Regions from separate parts of the Pseudoalteromonas sp. SCSIO 43088 genome, predicted to be linked through region 2. Evidence: predicted binding sites of a transcription regulator. Region 2 holds the regulator's gene; the other holds the start of a gene.
The links. Region 2 encodes MetJ, which represses methionine synthesis genes. Its sites were predicted from a motif close to TAGACGTCTAGACGTCTA; they were not measured.
Positions count from the first base shown of each region.

Region 1: a site for MetJ is predicted at 4,408-4,425, ahead of metK (methionine adenosyltransferase). Genes of this name have one in related genera too.

Region 1 is NZ_CP072675.1:3,077,878-3,084,248, forward strand. Features, by position in the region: gene hpf (ribosome hibernation-promoting factor, HPF/YfiA family) at 1-248, opposite strand, end outside; gene ppnP (pyrimidine/purine nucleoside phosphorylase) at 431-742, opposite strand; gene J8Z28_RS14200 (hypothetical protein) at 834-1,160, opposite strand; gene J8Z28_RS14205 (winged helix-turn-helix domain-containing protein) at 1,334-2,008, opposite strand; gene tkt (transketolase) at 2,269-4,260, opposite strand; gene metK (methionine adenosyltransferase) at 4,527-5,678, shown strand; gene J8Z28_RS14220 (IS4 family transposase) at 5,802-6,371, shown strand, end outside.
Region 2 is NZ_CP072675.1:515,820-522,190, forward strand. Features, by position in the region: gene priA (primosomal protein N') at 1-857, opposite strand, end outside; gene rpmE (50S ribosomal protein L31) at 1,091-1,306, shown strand; gene J8Z28_RS02470 (malic enzyme-like NAD(P)-binding protein) at 1,842-3,083, shown strand; gene metJ (met regulon transcriptional regulator MetJ) at 3,177-3,497, opposite strand; gene metB (cystathionine gamma-synthase) at 3,722-4,981, shown strand; gene metL (bifunctional aspartate kinase/homoserine dehydrogenase II) at 4,986-6,371, shown strand, end outside.

The DNA of each region.
Region 1 (6,371 bases), 1.3 Mb from region 2:
GCATCTAGTTTTTTTGCAGCACCTGCGATAGCTGGGTACATCACATCATCTTCAGCTTTTACAGATAAACGTGCGCCTTCATAGGTTGTACTAATCTCAGCCTGATACTTATTGTGTTCTTTTGAAAGAATAATATCGAGTGATATTAATGATGGAAAATGGCTAGCAATTTTCGAGAACTTCTCGTTGATATGAGCTCTAACAGCCTCAGTAACGTCAACATGATGACCAGAAATATTAATCTTCATAGGGTATCCTTTTTTCTTGTTACCTCACAGTTAGTATTGGGGGCGAATTGAATTAACACAAGCGAAATTTGCAGATAATTAGTAATTGATTGTAACCACAGATGATTTAGATCATGCGTTGCGGATAAAATATGCAAAAGCCCGCATCACACGGGCTTTTCAGAGAGGTTAACAACTGCTCATTAACTGTACGAACAACAGTAGTCAGCAAACTCGCTGACCTTTACTAGAAAGGTAACATTTGCATCAACGGTAAATGACTCTCCAGCTTGCATTGTTTGCCATTCACTCTCACCGGGTAAAAGCACTTGCCAACTGCCACCGTTAAGCTCCATCAACTCTTTTTTGCTCGTAGCAAACTCAAACTCACCTGGTTGCATAAAGCCTAACGTCTTCGTGCTGCCATCAGCAAATACCACAGTACGGCTAGACACTTTACCGTCAAAATACACATTGGCTTTTTTCAGCACACTTACATTATCAAACTGAGACATCCTCACTCCTGTTGTTTTGTTTTAAATCTAATCCACCCTGCCCGAATTTCAAGTGCGCAGCAACTGAAGATTATTCAATTAAAACCATTATTTAAGCTGGCTTTTTATTATCTTTAATAAACTGAGCAAGTAAGAAAACAAAGAAAGTTCCAGGTAGACCAACAATAAACAACAATGGGGTTAATACTCTTGGAGATGTTCCATTAATGTAAAACTTACCATATAAGAAATTACAAATTAGCCAACCAGCGAGAATAAGGTACGATAACAAGCTCGTATTTTCAGCCTTCAATTCGCAGCTTCCGAAAGCAACGTCGACTAATAAAAGATCAAACGATATACACTGACTTGTATTTAGTGCGTAAAAAGTAAGTGCTGTCATAGATATTAAAGTGATTGCTGTAATGATGTATTTCATGGTCATTTCCTTATTAAATTAAAAGTAAAAAGAAGCAAGCAACTGCCTCTGTCATTTCAATTTAAATGACTCTGAAAATTACACCATAATTTAGCCATTACTTAATCATCACTTACTTATAACCAAAGTTATAACTATAATCACACCAATAACAATACCTATAAATCAAAAAGTTAGCTAAAAACTTCAGCTATAAATTGATACCCTCTTTTCATCTGGGACTTTATATATTTAGGGTTTTTTGTATCAGTATCTGAAAAGGCATTTCGCAACTTACTAATTACTCGGCGAATAGCAGTGTCGGTGACTATTTGATTTTGCCAAACATTGCTGTGTAGCTCTTCTAAGCTGACGACTCTAGGTTGTTGTTCTATTAGATAGCTAAGTACTTGCATCATTTTTGGTTCTAAATAAGTTACTTGCTCATCTTTTGAAATGCTTTTTTCTTCGTAATTAAATGTATATTCACCGATCATCAAAGTGCTTTGGTCAGAAAGAGAAAAGCTTTTTTCCTCCACTTCTTGAGTATCTTCTTGCTCACTTTTTCTCAGCACTTTTTTATAATTTCTACTAATTAACTTAAAGCTGTAAGTCACTAAAAGAACAATTGGGCTAAGTGGTAGAGAGAGAATAAAAAGTAAAGATAGTAAGTAAGCATTAACCTTGCTTTTTACTAATAACTGCCCAAAGAAAACAACCGCAAGCACCCATAAAATAAATGGCAAATCGATACTAATACTTTCAAGATCGTCTCCACAAACACCCACTCGAAAAAACGGCATATCAAAACATAAAGCAAAGCTATTAAAACTAGCTAACAGTAAAGCCAGCATATACAACCATTTCATTTTCATTCCTTAAATATTACTTTGACTGGACGATAATATAGCAAAAAGCCCCTATTAACTAATCTCTTACAACACATTAGGAAAGCTTAACAACTTGCATGATGTGATAATTGAAGAGAGTTCTTTAGCACATCACGAGGAGTGAGGTTTATAGTGAATGTGTTGGGTTTCACTCCGTTCTACCCAACCTACCAGTCAAACACAAAAAAACCCGCGCTGTGGTTTTACAGGGCGGGCTTTTAAATTTTAGCGACTAAAGCTTAGAACAAGGCGTTTGCTTTGTTTACGATGTTTTCAACAGTGAAACCAAAGTGCTTGAATAACTCGCCTGCAGGTGCTGACTCACCGAAGGTCGTCATGCCAACTACTGCGCCGTTTAGACCTACATATTTGTACCAGTAGTCTGCGATACCCGCTTCGATTGCTACGCGGCGTGTAACGCTTGCTGGTAGTACGCTTTCTTTATAGGCAGCGTCTTGCTCATCAAATAAATCAGTTGAAGGCATAGATACCACGCGTACTTTTTTACCTTGTGAACGAAGTTCTGCAGCGGCATCTTGTGCAAGCTGTACTTCAGAACCTGTTGCAATAAGGATAAGCTCTGGCTCACCGTCACAGCTAAGTACGTAACCACCTTTTTTCACATCTGCTAACTGCTGTGCGGTACGCGTTTGTTGCTCTAGGCCTTGGCGAGTGAAAATCAGTGACGTTGGGCCATCTTTACGCTCAATAGCTTGTTGCCATGCAATCGCAGACTCAACTTGGTCACATGGACGCCAGTTCACTAGATTAGGCGTTAAACGCATGCTTGCAATTTGCTCTACTGGTTGGTGCGTTGGGCCATCTTCACCTAAACCAATTGAATCGTGCGTGTAAACGAAGATGCTTGGCTGCTTCATTAATGCGGCCATACGTACTGCGTTACGTGCGTATTCCATAAACATTAAGAATGTAGCACCGTAAGGAATAAAGCCTTTATGTAATGCAATACCATTCATGATCGCTGACATACCAAATTCACGTACACCGTAGAAAATGTAGTTACCGCTAGCATCGTTAGCTTCTAGGCCTTTTGAGCCATCCCAAAGTGTTAAGTTAGAACCTGCAAGGTCAGCAGAGCCACCCATGAATTCTGGTAGTAACGGGCCAAACGCGTTTAATGCATTTTGTGATGCTTTACGTGTTGCTGGGTTTGCTGGGTTTGCTTGTAGCTCTTCGATGTAAGCTTGTGACTTTTCAGCCCAATCAGCTGGTAACTCTCCATTTGTACGGCGTTTAAACTCAGCAGCAAGTTCTGGGTGTGCACTTGCGTAAGCGGCAAACTTTTCGTCCCAGCTTGCTTCTAGTTGCTTACCTTTTTCTTTGCCATCCCACTCGCTGTAGATATCAGCTGGGATTTCAAATGCATCGCCAGTCCAACCTAGGAATTCACGAGATGCTTTAATTTCGTCTTCACCTAGTGGTGCACCGTGACAGTCATGGCTACCTGACTTGTTAGGTGAACCGTAGCCAATCACTGTTTTACAACAGATTAATGATGGCTTATCAGTGATGCTACGCGCTTCTTCGATAGCGGCGCGAATTGCATCAGGGTTATGACCATCAACATCGCTAACTACGTGCCAGCCATATGCTTTGAAGCGCGCTGGTGTGTCATCGCTGAACCAACCTTCTACTTCACCATCAATTGAGATGCCGTTGTCATCCCAAAATGCAACTAGTTTACCTAGGCCTAATGTACCGGCTAATGAACAGGCTTCGTGTGAAATACCTTCCATTAAACAGCCATCACCCATGAATGCATACGTGAAGTGATCAACAATATCGTGGCCTTCACGGTTAAACTGTGCAGCTAGCGCTTTTTCGGCAATTGCCATGCCCACTGCATTTGTGATCCCTTGACCTAATGGACCCGTAGTAGTCTCAATACCTGGTGCATATCCATACTCTGGGTGACCTGGTGTTTTTGAGTGCATTTGACGGAAGTTTTTAATTTCCTCTAGTGGTAAGTCATAGCCACTTAAGTGCAGTAGAGAATAGATCAGCATTGAACCGTGGCCATTCGAAAGAATAAATCGATCTCGGTCTGCCCACTCTGGATTCGTTGGATTGTGCTTTAGATAATCGCGCCATAGTACTTCTGCGATATCTGCCATGCCCATAGGGGCGCCAGGGTGACCAGATTTGGCCTGTTGTACTGCGTCCATTGATAAGACGCGAATAGCATTTGCAAGTTCTTTGCGTGATGGCATGAATTCTCCTACCTTTATGTATTTGCGCTGGTTGTTTATGAAGCCCCATTCTTACTTATTGTAAGGGTACAGTGCAATTAAAAATCCGCATTAAATGCACCAATTATGGGCGTTTGTTAAGAACAATACGTTATTAGTAATTTTAAATAGACGTCTAGGCGTAAAATTACTATGCAAACATATTTGTTTTAGATAAAATACGCCCCTTAATTTTTTAGCGCTATTACCGACGTTTGTGAAGCGCAATATTTGTGAGCAGAAATACAATGGCAAAACATTTATTTACTTCTGAATCTGTTTCTGAAGGTCATCCGGATAAAATCGCGGACCAAATCTCTGACGCGGTTCTAGATGCTATCCTTGAGCAAGATTCTCATGCCCGTGTTGCATGTGAGACTTATGTTAAGACTGGTATGGTGATGGTTGGTGGTGAAATCACAACTAGCGCTTGGGTTGATATCGAAGAAATCACACGTAAAACAGTACGTGAAATCGGTTACACGCACTCAGACATGGGTTTCGATGCTGACTCTTGTGCAATCCTAAACACTATCGGTAAACAATCTCCAGACATCAACCAAGGTGTTGACCGTGCTCGCCCTGAAGAGCAAGGCGCTGGTGACCAAGGTCTAATGTTCGGTTACGCATGTAATGAAACTGACGTTTTAATGCCTGCACCAATCACTTACTCACACCGTCTAGTTCAGCGTCAAGCTGAAGTTCGTAAAAGCGGTGAGCTTAACTGGTTACGCCCAGATGCAAAATCTCAAGTAACGTTTGCATACGAAAATGGCAAGCCTGTTGGTATTGATGCCGTTGTTCTTTCAACTCAACACTGTGATTCAATCTCACAAAACGACTTAGTTGAAGCGGTAATGGAAACTATCATTAAGCCGGTTCTTCCTGCCGAGCTAATCTCTAGCGCAACTAAGTTCTTCATCAACCCAACTGGCCGTTTCGTTATCGGTGGCCCAATGGGTGACTGTGGTCTTACAGGTCGTAAAATCATCGTTGATACATACGGTGGTATGGCTCGTCACGGTGGTGGTGCTTTCTCTGGTAAAGATCCATCAAAAGTTGACCGTTCAGCTGCATATGCTGCTCGTTACGTTGCTAAAAACGTGGTTGCTGCTGGCCTTGCTGACAAATGTGAGCTACAAGTTTCTTACGCTATCGGTGTTGCAGAGCCAACGTCTATCAGCATCGAGACATTTGGTACAGGTAAATTAGAAGAAGCGCGTCTAATCGAATTAGTACGTGAGCACTTCGACCTACGCCCTTACGGCTTAATCCAAATGCTTGATCTTGAGCGTCCTATCTATCAACCGACTGCGGCATACGGTCACTTCGGTCGTGATGAGTTCCCTTGGGAGCGTACAGACAAAGCAGACGCACTTCGCGCAGCTGCAGGCCTGTAATAGGTTTGATAAAATGAAAAAAGCGCCTTTTGGCTAATGCTGATCAGTTAAGAAGTTGATCAGTTGACCGATCAGAATGATCATGCACAATCCGTAGTTAGGCAACTAACTACGGATTTTTTTGTGAATATAGAACAAGCTCTTCATTCTGCTTTCGAAGAAAGCACTCGTTACCACACGTTTGAAAAATTATCTGAAATTTTATCTTCTGACCTGATTGAACAAGGCTTTCAACAAGCAGGAGTAGCCACAGTTAGAAAGCGCAGGTTGCCTTTAGAAGCTGTGCTTTGGTCTGTTATTGGCATGGCATTATTTCGTAAAGAGTCTGTCTGGAATATTGCGAATAAACTAGACATTATGCTGCCTGGCAAAAATCAGTTAGTCGCCCCGAGTGCCATGGTTCAAGCTCGCCAGCGATTAGGTGATGACCCCGTTAAGCAAGTCTTTAATAAAGCTGCTGATAATATGTACCATACAGAACAGTTTGACACGTGGGCTGGGTTAAATTTATTAGCGGTTGATGGCGTTGTTTGGCGTACGGCCGATTCAGATGAGAATCGTGAAGCATTCTCATCGGCTAGCAACCAATATGGTGATACAGGATTCCCACAAATTCGTATGGTTTGTCATATGGAACTCACCAGTCACCAACTGATAAGCAGTGAGTTTGATAACTATAAGACGAATGAAATG
Region 2 (6,371 bases):
GTCTGTAAGCGTTCGTTATCTGTCAGTGCTGAGTGCCATAGCATAATCGGGGTATCAGGAAAGCGACGACGAAAACGATTAACCGTTTGTGGTGTTAAGCCAATTTCAGGCACTAATACTAAGGCTTGCTGACCTTTTTTTAGCACTTCTTCTAGGCATTGCAAATACACTTCGGTTTTACCACTTCCGGTAACCCCTTCAAGCAAAAAGCTGGTAAAGCCACGAGCTTGGTTAATGCTGGTACAGGCAACAGCTTGCTCTTTATTAAGCACCGGCTTGCTACCAACAGTCGGCGCGCGTTGCTGCCATTGGTTATCATGTTCAATAAACTGGGTGATCAGTTCTTTATCGAGCAGACTGTCGATGGTTTTTTTGGTAAATCCGAGTGCTTTTAATTCTGTAACCGATGATTTGCCTGATTCGGCTAGCTGTTTTAATAAACTTAACTGGGTTTTTGCTTTCAGCGACGGCAGTTTTGCACCTTTATCGGTCAGCTCAACCATGTTAATACTGGTTTTATCTGGGCATTCGCCTTGCCTTAATGCAGCCGGAAGTGCTGTATGAATGGTCTCGCCCAATGGGTAACAGTAGTAGCGTGCTGTGAATTTAAGTAATGCTAAATGTTGCTCAGATAAAACAGGCGTATCGTCTATAACATCAATAATCGGCTTGATTTTGTCAGCAGGAACATCGGTTGATGTTTTAAGAGCCAAGACCACGGCAACCTTTTTTTGACTACCAAATGGCACGCGAACCCGCATACCAGGCTTTAACTCAGGGCTATGCAGCAGCTGTTCAACTTTATAATCGAAGGTACGCTGTAAAGGGACTTTTATGGCAACTTCTACAAAGTGCATAACAACTCAACTGAAACAAAGATAGAAAGATAATGTACTAAAATTACTGTTAAAAACCTACCAACAAATACTGAACAACAGCCCACTTGATTATTTTTTTAGCGAAAGATGCATTTAAAGCTTGTCGCAAGGTCACTTGAGCTATAAAATACGCGGCCTATTAATTGTATTAACTGCGTATGGTGCCAAACTTCGGGTTTGGAGAGCGATACGGCCTTAACTAGAGGTTCCCTATGAAAGAAGGTATTCACCCTAAGTACGAAGCTATCACTGCAACTTGTTCATGTGGTAACAAATTCGAAACTAGCTCAACTCTTTGTAAAGACATCCACTTAGACGTATGTTCTGAGTGTCACCCGTTTTACACTGGTAAGCAAAAGATTTTAGACACTGGCGGCCGTGTTGATCGTTTCAACAAGCGCTTTGGTGCACTTAGCAGCAAGAAGTAATCTCTGCTGTTTAGTTAAAAAAAGCACCTTAGGGTGCTTTTTTTATGCCTAAAATTCACAAAACTCATTATTAACGCTGCTACTTACTTATCATCTTCACTTATGTATCTTGCATAACTATTTCTGGTTGTTATGCCCATTATGTCGCTAATTTTGCAGACAAAGTGCCATCCCTTGGCTATATTCTTTTTTGTATAAACTTTCATAAAAGTTATTAAAAATAATAAATTTAAATAACTTTGTGAGTAAATGCTGTGAACTTCGTTGAAATGGCTATTTTGGACTAATTTCGGCTAATTGCAGTGTACGTGCGTATAAAATACAAAAACACGTGCTTAAAAGGTCATAAATAGGTGAATTTTTATGTCTGATTAATCGCAACTATGCGCAGAAACTGTTGGGAAATCCTTTAAAATTAAGCGATATAGCATATAACAGGATAGACCTGATAATACTTGGAATTTTTATACATTACAGGTATCGTACTGATGCAAGCTCTCTCACTTTTTAACTTTTTGCAGGATACTATCGCGTTATGTCAGATTTTCGTGAACAAGCATTACATTACCACGCTCACCCCGTTCCAGGTAAAATTAGTGTTGAACTAACCAAGCCAGCCGAAACGGTTAACGATCTCGCTTTAGCTTATAGCCCTGGTGTGGCTGAACCCGTCCGTGAAATTGCTGCTGATCCAGCAAATGCCTATAAATACACAGGCAAAGGTAACATGGTTGCAGTTATTTCAAACGGTACCGCAATTTTAGGTTTAGGTAACTTAGGTCCGCTTGCATCAAAACCTGTAATGGAAGGTAAAGCGTTACTATTCAAACGTTTTGCTGGTCTTGATTCAATTGATATTGAAGTTAAACACCGCACAACAGAAGATTTCATTAATACGGTTGCTAACATCGCTGATACGTTTGGTGGTATCAACCTTGAAGATATTAAAGCGCCTGAGTGTTTTGAAATCGAAAAAGCGCTTATTGAGCGCTGTGATATTCCAGTTTTCCACGATGACCAACATGGTACAGCTATTGTGACTGCTGCTGGTATGCTTAACGCTCTTGAAGTGCAAGGTAAAGATATCGAAGATGCTATCATCGTATGTTTAGGTGCCGGTGCCGCTGCTGTTGCTTGTATGGAGCTTTTAATTAAGTGTGGCGCACTGCGTGAACACATTTATATGCTTGACCGTAAAGGTGTGATCCATACACGTCGTGATGACTTAAACGAGTATAAGCAATTATTTGCTAACAATACGGATAAGCGTACATTACAAGATGTAATTGCTGATGCTGATGTATTCGTTGGTGTATCAGGTCCTAACCTGTTAACTGCAGATGATCTTAAGCTGATGGCAGATAAGCCAGTCGTGTTTGCATGTTCAAACCCAGATCCTGAGATTGCTCCAGAAGTTGCACACAGTGCGCGTAACGATTTAATTATGGCAACGGGTCGTTCTGATTTCCCTAACCAAGTAAATAACGTGCTTTGTTTCCCATTCATTTTCCGTGGTGCGTTAGATGTTCGTGCAACGGCAATTAATGATGAAATGAAAATTGCTGCAGTTCATGCTATTCGTGGTATCGCGAAAGAGCCTGTACCAAGTGAAGTATTAAAAGCGGCTGGCGTTGAGTCACTTGAGTTTGGTGCCGAGTACATCATTCCTAAGCCTATGGATCCGCGTTTATTACCACGTATTGCACGTGCTGTTGCTGAAGCGGCAGTAGAGTCGGGTGTGGCGCAAATCGACATGCCAGAAGATTACATGCGTTAAATTTAATTAGTTATAACGCGCAATAAAAAACTCAGCCTAGGCTGAGTTTTTTTATATCTGCGATTATCGGCGGTGATCCGATGGCCGAAATACTTATTCTGAATCAAGCACTGGGATATCTAATCCCATTTCTTGCATAATTCTTTTAACTTCTTCAGGTACCTTTTCAGGGTTGTCTTTACGTAGGTCGTCATCATTTGGTAATGGTTGACCTGTAAAAGCATGTAAGAAAGCTTCACACAATAACTCACTGTTCGTCGCATGACGCAGGTTATTGATCTGGCGGCGTGTACGCTCGTCAGTTAATACTTTTAATACGTTAAGTGGGATCGATACGGTAATCTTTTTTACTTGTTCTGATTTTTTACCGTGTTCTGCATATGGGTGAATGTATTCACCGTTCCATTTAGCCATAAGTTGTTTCGTTGCCTCGGTTGTCAGTGATTTACGCCTTATTCACAGCGCAAGATGCGGAAATTCTATCTCTTTAAAAAAGATAGTCAAATACTAGTTATTTAGCCATCTAGTGGTGTAAATGTATAAACTTCTATGTGTAAGCCATAAATGCTTTGACTTCTCATATTTGATCATCTAACCTTTTAGACGTCTAAACATCCAATTTAAGAATAGGTGATGAAATGAGCGAAAAAAATAAAGCGACGATTGCTGTTCGTCACGGCATCGAAGCCGATAAACATCATGGTGCGGTTGTACCACCAATTTACTTATCAACCACCTATTCGTTTGCTGATTTTGATACTAAGCGCCAGTATGACTATGGTCGTAGCGGTAATCCAAATCGCGATATCTTAGCTGAAACCTTAGCTGAGCTTGAAGGTGGTGCTAGAGGTATTATAACTGCAACAGGTATGTCTGCTGTGCATTTAGCCACTCAGCTATTAAACAGTGACGATACGTTAGTGATCCCACATGACTGTTATGGCGGTAGTTACCGTTTATTCACCTCGCTTGAAAAACGTGGCCTGTTAAAACTAAAAGTTTTGGATTTAACTAAATCTGAAAATCTCCAAGAAATTTTAGCGATTAAACCTAAGTTGATTTGGATTGAAACGCCAAGTAACCCAATCTTGCGTTTAACAGATATTAAAGCAATCACTAGCATTGCTAAGCAGTGCGGTGCTTTGGTTGCGGCTGACAACACCTTCTTATCACCTGCATTACAAAACCCAATTGAGTTTGGTGTTGATATTGTTGTGCACTCAACCACTAAATACATCAATGGTCACTCTGATGTAGTGGGCGGTGTAGTGATAGCTGCAACGCAAGAGCTAGGCGATGAGCTTGCTTGGTGGGCGAATAATATCGGTATTACTGGTGCACCATTTGACAGCTACTTAACGCTTCGTGGTTTACGTACTTTGAATGTACGTTTAAAGCAGCACCAAGAAAATGCCTTTGCCATTGCTGAGTATTTAGAGAGTTCACCTTATGTAAGCCAAGTTTACTACCCAGGCCTTGCTTCTCACCCACAACATGAGCTTGCTAAAGCACAGCAACGTGGTTTTGGTGGCATGGTGAGCTTTGATATTAAAGGCGACATTAACGATGCTGCTGCGTTTTTAACTAGTCTTAAAGATTTTAGCCTTGCTGAGTCGCTAGGTGGGGTAGAAAGCTTGATTTGTCACCCTGCAACAATGACCCACGCAGGCATGGAGCCTAAAGCGCGCCTTGAAGCCGGTGTGGGCGATACGCTGATCCGTATTTCTGTAGGTATTGAAGACGTAAAAGATCTCATTGCAGATTTAGACCGTGTTTTCAATTTAGTAAAACCAGGTCAAGGCCAGCAAGTTACAAAAGCTGAAGCTAAGCAAGCACAGCAAGATACACAACAAAACGCGTCATTTAAGTTAACGCCAGCACATACGGCATTGTGGTAGAAAAATGGTAAATATTGTTCATAAATTTGGTGGCTCAAGCTTAAGCTCGGCAGATCGTTATCATGCGGTAGCGAACATCGTTCTTGCGAATACTGAGCAGGGCGATTGCGTCGTTGTGTCGGCATCGGGTAAAACAACCGATACCCTGGTAAAGCTTTGGCAAAGTTACCAGCAGCAAGATAGCCAAGCTGTTAGCGATATTCTATTGCTTATTGATAACAATCAACGTGCGCTTATTGAGCAGCTACTTATAGGGCAGAATAAACAACAGGCGTTGGCACAGTTAAAAGATGAACTTGCTGTATTAAATGAATTAATTAGTCAGCAGCAGTTACTTGAAGCACCTTTACTTGCTCATGGTGAAGTGTGGTCGGCGCGTTTATTGGCCGCTTACCTAAGTCAGTTAGGTGTTGATGCGCAAGATGTTGATGCAAGACAGCTGTTTACTCTAAATGATGGTCAGCTTTTACATCAAAAAAACCAACAGCAATGCAGTGATGCGATTAGCAGAAAACATATCAACGTAGTAACGGGTTTTATAGCTGCAGATTGCCAAGGTAATACGGTGACATTAGGCCGCAATGGCAGTGATTACAGTGCCACCTTGTTAGCGAGTTATACTTTTGCTAAGCAAGTGTCTATATGGACAGACACACAAGGGGTATTTAGTACTGACCCTCGGAAAGTTAAAAATGCGGTTAAGTACGCCAAGGTATGCCGCGAGCAAGCTAACCTATTAGCGCGTTTAGGTAACCCAGTATTGCATGCAAAAACCTTGTCGCCGTTAAAAGACTCAGAAATCAAACTGGTGGTAAGAAGTAGCTTTGATTGCGATGCAACGCCAACCGAAGTAGTAAAAGAAGGCTACAGTAAAGCAAAGCGTTTTATTACTACCTTAGATAACATCGATTTATTACGGGTTGATAAACTAAGCAGTGGTGAAGTCGGTGAACTTAGTCAGTTAATTCAACACAGCCTGCACCACTTTACTAAAGATGGCGATACTTACTTATTAGTGCCAGGTCAAAGCACTCACCAAGTTGTAAGCCACTTAGCGGGCCGTGCAAATATTGTCGAGTCTAATTTAAGTGGTTGTGCAGTGGTTGCACCAACGGCAGATGTAATTGCGCTGACAGAGCAAGCAACAGCGCTTTTAAAAGAGCAAAGCATTCATCCGCGTTTTGTACAACAAGACGATAACTATGTGTTGATCTTAAACGATCAGGCAATTGACAGTGATGTTTTAACTCTTCTACATGACAAGCTGGTAAACAAAGGTCAAGAGTTGGCCATTATCGTTGCTGGCCTTGGTAATGTAGGCGAAGTGTTTTTATCGCAACTACAAGCTCAGTTTGCTCGTTTATCTGCTCAGTACAAAGTAAAAGTAGTA